DNA from 2 places in the Nocardioides sp. NPDC004968 genome. Region 1 is predicted to be linked to the other one. Evidence: riboswitches for the same ligand, from Rfam matches in the RefSeq annotation. Region 1 holds a riboswitch; the other holds the start of a gene.
The links. Region 1 has a riboswitch for glycine ahead of gcvT (glycine cleavage system aminomethyltransferase GcvT). Riboswitches for the same ligand answer to the same signal wherever they lie in the genome.
Positions count from the first base shown of each region.

Region 2: it holds a riboswitch for glycine, as region 1 does, so the genes downstream of both, gcvP (aminomethyl-transferring glycine dehydrogenase) here and gcvT (glycine cleavage system aminomethyltransferase GcvT) in region 1, are expected to answer to the same signal.

Region 1 covers NZ_JBEXJF010000020.1:55,565-58,965, reverse strand. Annotated here, with positions in the region: gene gcvH (glycine cleavage system protein GcvH) at 22-393, opposite strand; gene gcvT (glycine cleavage system aminomethyltransferase GcvT) at 402-1,505, opposite strand; glycine riboswitch at 1,666-1,761, opposite strand; gene ABZU72_RS18400 (GTP-binding protein) at 1,841-2,878, shown strand; gene ABZU72_RS18395 (hypothetical protein) at 2,849-3,401, opposite strand, start outside.
Region 2 covers NZ_JBEXJF010000024.1:75,059-78,459, forward strand. Annotated here, with positions in the region: gene ABZU72_RS20115 (MerR family transcriptional regulator) at 1-529, shown strand, start outside; gene ABZU72_RS20120 (bifunctional nuclease family protein) at 593-1,060, shown strand; gene ABZU72_RS20125 (MerR family transcriptional regulator) at 1,237-1,854, shown strand; glycine riboswitch at 1,937-2,027, shown strand; gene gcvP (aminomethyl-transferring glycine dehydrogenase) at 2,105-3,401, shown strand, end outside.

The sequences.
Region 1 (3,401 bases):
GAGGTCAGCGGTCACGACGGTTCACTCCTCGATCAGAGCGTCGTAGGCCGCGGCGTCGAGCAGGTCGGGAGCGCCCGAGACACGCATCTCGAAGAGCCAGCCGGCGCCGAACGGGTCGCTGTTGATCAGCGCAGGATCCTCGACGACGGCCGAGTTGATCTCGAGGATCTCGCCGTCGGCGGGCGCGAAAAGGTCGCTGACGGACTTCGTCGACTCCAGCTCACCGCAGCTCTCTCCCCCGGTGATCTTGCTGCCCACCTCGGGCAGCTCGACGAAGACGATGTCGCCCAGCGCCTCGGTGGCGAAGGCGGTGACGCCGACGCGCGCGACATCGCCGCGGGTCTCGATCCACTCGTGCTCGGCGGTGTACGACAGGTTGGTCGGGTTGCTCATGGCGGTGCTCATTTCTTGGAGTAGAAGGGAAGGTCGACGATCTCGGCGTCCTCGCGACTGCCGCGCACGTCGACGTGGACCTTGGTGCCGGCGGCGGCGAGGTCAGGCCTGACGTACGCCATCGCGATCGGGCGTCCGAGAGTCGGCGACGGGGAGCCGCTGGTGACGGTGCCGATCTCGTCGCCGGTGGCCGGATCCACGATGGCGTAGCCGGCGCGCGGAGAGCGGCGCCCGGCGGCGACCAGGCCGACGAGCACGCTGCGCGGGCCCTCGTCGCGGCGTACGGCCAGGGCGGCATCGCCGACGAAGCCGTCGGGCTTGTCGAAGGAGACGACCCGGCCGAGGCCGGCCTCGAAGGGCGTCGTGTCGCGGTTCAGCTCGTGACCGTAGAGCGGCATGCCGGCCTCGAGGCGGAGGGTGTCGCGGCAGGCGAGGCCGGCGGGAACCAGCCCGTGCGGCGTACCGGCCTCGGTGATCGCCTCCCAGACAGCAGCGGCCGACGAGGGCGCGCAGTAGATCTCGAAGCCGTCCTCGCCGGTGTAGCCGGTGCGGGCGAGCAGGACCTCGACCCCGGCGACCGTGCCTGCGTCGATGGCGTAGTACTTCAGGGACGGGACGTCCAGGTCGGTCAGAGCCGCGACGATCGCCGCCGAGGCGGGTCCCTGGACCGCGATCAGCGCCCACTCCGCGGAGGCGTCGCGGCCCACGGCGTCGTACCCCTCGGCCCGCTCGACCAGAGCCGGAGCGACCACATGGACGTTGCTCGCGTTGGCCACGACCAGGTAGCGCTCCTGCTCGAGCCGGTAGACGACCAGGTCGTCGATGATGCCGCCGTCCTCGGCGCAGATCATCGAGTAGCGGGCGCGGCCGAGGCCGATCTTCGACGGCCGACCGACCAGGGCGCGGTCGAGGGCGCGTCCCGCCTCGGGGCCGGTCACCTCGATCTCGCCCATGTGGGACAGGTCGAAGAGGCCCGCGGTGGTGCGTACGGCATTGTGCTCGGCGGTCTCCGAGCCGTAGCGGACCGGCATGTTCCAGCCGGCGAAGTCGGTGAACGAAGCACCGAGCGCCTGGTGGATCTCATGCAGAGGGGTAGGGACGGGTGAGGTCATTGTGCGGGAGGCTCCCTGCTGATGGGTGCCGACAGCCGCGGCACCCGTGGACGGGTGACCTCCCCGCTCTGTCATCGCTACCTGAGAGCTTCACCGCCCCGAAGGGGCGATTTGCACCGTGGGTGCAGGATCCAGCGGATCCTGTCTTTCCAGAGGTCGCCTCACCACAGCGGTCAGTGGGCCTGAGAGATTCTGGGGAGGTTTGCTCCTTCGGCGCCTCACCCGGGATGGGCAAGGACTCTCCCGCTGCGGTTCAAGTGGCGGATGTGAAGTTGTGCGGCAAACCTAGGTCTGCCCACCTCGGCCGTCAAGATCTGACGACCTACGATGGCCCGATGCCACCGACCAGCGCCAGCACCCGGGTCCCCGTGGTCATCCTCACCGGCCATCTCGGGTCGGGCAAGACCACGCTGCTCAACCATCTGCTGCGCCAGCCCGGCGCGCGGGTGGGCGTGGTCGTCAACGACTTCGGCGACATCAACGTCGACGCCGGCCTCGTCACCGGGCAGGTCGACGAGCCGGCCTCGATCGCCGGCGGCTGCCTGTGCTGCCTGCCCGACGCGGGCGGTCTCGACGATGCCCTCGAGAAGCTGACCCACCCGCGGCTCGCCCTCGACGTCGTCATCGTCGAGGCCAGCGGGATCGCCGAGCCCGGGACGCTGGCCCGGCTGGTCCGGTTCAGCGGTGTCGAGCGGGTACGCCGCGGTGGGCTCATCGAGGTCGTCGACGCCTCGGCGTACTTCGACACTCTCGACGACGGCCGGGGCCCGGCGCCGGTCCGGTTCGCGGCCGCCTCCCTGGTCGTGGTCAACAAGACGGACCTGGTGCCGGCTGTCGAGCGAGCAGAGGTCCTCGCGCGCATCGAGCAGCGCGTGCGGGAGCACAACCCCGAGGTCCATGTGGCGTACGCGGTGGGTGGCCGCATCGACCCGCGGCTCGTCTACGACGCCGCGGTGCCCGAGGACCCGCCCGACGAGCTGCCGATCGCGGCGCTGCTGCGCGAGGCGGCCGTCTCGCACGAAGCCCATCAGCATGCCCGGGCGGTCACCGTGACGACGCGAGGCACCATCGAGCCGGCTCGGCTGGTCGACCTGCTCGAGGAGCCGCCGGCGACGGCGTACCGGGTCAAGGGGACCGTCGCCGTCGCGACCGGCCAGGGGCCGCGCACCTACCACGTGAACCTGGTCGGACGCAGCGCCCATGTCGCCGCAGCCAGAGGGACACAAGACGCGACGAGCGAGCTCGTGGCCATCGGCCTGGATCTCGAGACCGATCCCGTCCAGGAGCGCCTCGCGGACGCCCTCGCCCCGGCCGAACGACCGAGCACCGAGGGTCTTCGCCGGCTACGCCAGCTGGTCCGCGTCAGCCTCTGACACCGAGGTCCATCCTCGGACCCGGTGGACGGTCGCCGTCTTCGGGTGGGATCCGGTGGGCGGCCCGATCTCGAAGAGGTCGATCATCAGGAACAGCGGATAGGTCGGAGCCTGGGGAAGACGTCGTACGACGAGGCCTTCGCAGCCGATGACGGTCTCCTGCCCGTCCCAGATCGCCGTCCAGGTGTGGGCCCGGGTCGCGTCGAACGGGACGGTGACCTCTGCCATGTCGGTGGTCAGGCGTGGGTCATGGTGCGCCTTGACCCCGGAACGGGCCACCGTGGTCGCGCCGATCGCGTCCGCATCGATCTCGAAGATGCAGATCTCTCCGGAATCCTCACCGGAGAGATGCTCGGTGCCGACCAGCCATGCCGCGAGCATGCAGCCGTCGTCCCGGGTCGCGGCGACGGTCACGTCGACGCGACCCCGAGCAGGCGCGAACAGGAGCCGTTGCGGCGTCTCGGTCCGAACCAGGAGTCCGTCCTCCCGGTGACGGTGTGTTCCGCGTACGGAGCCGACCGGA
Region 2 (3,401 bases), on a different contig from region 1:
AATGCAGCGCGACCACTACCTGCCGCTCAAGGTCATCGGCGAGCACCTCGACGCGATCGACCGGGGCCTCGAGCCGCCGGCGATCGAGGCGACGGTGCCCACGGTCCCGACGGTGGCCCTGACGCCCAGCGGCGCGCCGGGGGCGGAGTCCTTCCGGCGTACGGACAACATGCGGATCTCGCGGCGCGAGCTCCTCAAGGTGGCCGAGGTCGACGACGCGCTGCTGACCGAGCTGGAGAAGATGGCGCTGGTGGTGCCGCTGCGCAGCGGCCACTACGACACCGACGCTCTCGCGATCGCGCGCACGGCCAAGGAGCTGGCCGAGTTCGGCATCGAGCCTCGTCATCTGCGCGGAATGAAGGCCGCCGCCGACCGCGAGGTCGGTCTCATCGAGCAGATCGTGGCGCCGCTGCGGCGCCCCGGGAACGCCGGAGCCCAGGGCCGGGCCGAGGAGATCGGCAGCGAGATCGCCTCCTTGGCGGTCCGTCTGCACGCCACCTTGGTGAAGTCGGGACTGCGCGACCGCTGACTCGGTTCATATCGCCGGTCAACCGGGCTGCTGTCGCGACCCGGAGGCGGGTAGGGTGGATGCATGCGCGAGGTCGATGTGCTCGGAGTCCGAGTGGAGATGCCCTCCAACCAGCCGATCGTGCTGTTGCGCGAGGTTGCGGGTGAGCGATACCTGCCCATCTGGATCGGCGCGGTGGAGGCGACCGCGATCGCTTTCGCCCAGCAGGGCGTGGTGCCGCCGCGGCCGCTGACCCACGACCTGCTCAAGGACGTGCTGGAGGCGACCGGCAACGAGTTGACCGAGGTGCAGATCACCTCGGTCACCGACCGTGTCTTCTACGCCAACCTGGTCTTCGCCTCGGGCGTCGAGGTGAGCGCGCGGCCCTCGGACTCGATCGCGCTGGCGCTGCGTACGGGGACCAAGATCGTGGTCTCCGACGATGTCCTCGACGAGGCGGGGCTCGCTGTCCCGGCCGAGCAGGAGGACGAGATCGAGAAGTTCCGGGAGTTCCTCGACGAGATCACGCCCGAGGACTTCGAGTCCCATTGACCGGAAACCCTCAGGTTCAACCTGAGGGTTAGGCCCGGCGACACGCCGGAGGGGTTCTTTGACCAGGGCCCTTGCGACGCTTACCTTGTAGTTGTCTCTGTTGTAACTCCAACGATGTGGTCCCCCCGCCGCAGCCGTTCATTCCCCGAGTGGAGTTACGCACAACGGAGTAGACGATGGAGGACATCGTGTTCGACCACGAACAGAAGCCCGGCCACGGCGCCGACGACGCGCAACGCGCGGCGGAGCAGGCTGACGAGCAGGGCCTTCTCTTCACCGACGATGTCTCGACCCTGCCCAGCGACACCGGTTACCGCGGCCCGACGGCCTGCAACGCGGCCGGGATCAGCTACCGCCAGCTCGACTACTGGGCCCGCACCGGGCTCGTCGAGCCGAGTGTGCGCGGGGCCACCGGCTCCGGCACCCAGCGGCTCTACTCCTTCCGCGACATCCTGATCCTCAAGGTCATCAAGCGACTCCTCGACGCAGGCATCTCGCTGCAGCAGATCCGCGCTGCCGTGCAGCACCTGCGTGAGCGGGGCACCGACGACCTGACCCGCGTGACCCTGATGAGCGACGGCGCCTCGGTCTACGAGTGCACCAGCAACGACGAGGTCATCGACCTGCTCCAGGGCGGGCAGGGCGTCTTCGGCATCGCCATCGGTGGCGTGTGGCGCGAGATCGAGGGCACCCTCTCCGAGCTCCCCAGCGAGCGTGCGGCCGACGACGGCGAGCAGGTCGCCCCCATGTCTGACGAGCTCTCCGCCCGCCGCGCGGCGCGCAACGCCGGGTGAAGTAAACCTCACGTAACACTCGACCCCGAGACCCCGCTGAGGCGGGGGCTCGGGGTCGAGTCGTTTATGCTGGTGGTGCTGACCATCCCGCACGGGAGAGCTCCTCTCGAAGGGGCGCCGAAGGGGCAATTCCTCCCCGGAAACTCTCAGGCATCCACGACTGTGCGGACCAGGCAACTCTGAAGCGGCGCAGGTGCGGTGACAGAGGGGGAGGGCGTACGAGTTGTCTTAGATGCCCTCAGGAGCCCTTGTGTCCGACACGCCCACTCTGTCCGAGCTCGACGCCGCCTCCCCGTTCGTGGAGCGCCACGTCGGACTCTCGGCCGCCGACGAGGCGACCATGCTCGCGCGGCTCGGGTACGACTCGGTAGCAGCGATGATGGACGCCGCCGTCCCGGCCGGGATCCGCTCGGTCGAGTCGCTGGACCTGCCGGCCGCGCTGAGCGAGGCGCAGGTCGCGTCGCTGGCGCGGGAGATCGCCGCCTCCAACAAGCCCGGCGAGGCGATGATCGGGCTCGGCTACCACGCCACCGTGACACCGCCGGTGATCCGTCGCAACGTGCTCGAGGACCCGAGCTGGTACACCGCCTACACGCCCTACCAGCCCGAGATCTCCCAGGGCCGCCTCGAGGCGCTCATCAACTTCCAGACCATGGTCGGCGACCTGACCGGCCTCCCGGTCGCCAACTCCTCGCTCCTGGACGAGGGCACCGCGGCCGCCGAGGCGCTGGCGCTGGTCCACCGGGCCAACCGCAAGGGATCCGGTCCGTTCGTCATCGACGCCGACGCCCTGCCGCAGTCGATCGAGGTCGTGAAGGTGCGCGCCGAGGCGATGGGCCTCGAGGTCGTCGTGGCCGACCTCTCGCAGGGTCTGCCCGAGGGTGACGCGATCGGCGTGCTGGTGCAGTACCCCGGCGCCTCCGGTCGCGTGCCCGACCTCAAGTCGGTCATCGACGCGGCCCATGAGCGGGGTGCGCTGGCCGTCGTGGCCGCGGACCTGCTCGCTCTCACCGTCCTGGAGGCGCCCGGCACCCTCGGCGCCGACGTCGTCGTCGGCTCGACGCAGCGCTTCGGCATCCCGCTCTTCTACGGCGGCCCGCACGCCGGCTACATGGCTGTCCACGAGGGGATCGAGCGGCACCTGCCCGGTCGTCTCGTCGGCGTCTCCGTCGATGCCGAGGGGCGGCCTGCGTACCGTCTCGCTCTTCAGACCCGCGAGCAGCACATCCGCCGGGAGAAGGCGACCTCCAACATCTGCACCGCGCAGGTGCTGCTGGCCGTCGGCGCTTCCATGTACGCCGTCTACCACGGCCCCGCCGGGCTGCGGACGATCGCGACCCGCACCCACCGCTACGCCGCCGTCCTGGCCGCCGCGCTCAAGTCGGCCGGGCTCCCGCTGGTCTCGGAGACGTTCTTCGACACGCTGGGTGTCACCGTCCCCGGCAGGGCGGCCGATGTCGTCACCGCGGCGCGTCGTTTCGGCGTACATCTTCGTCTCGTGGACGCCGACACCGTCGGCATCTCGACCTCGGAGGCGACCACCCGCT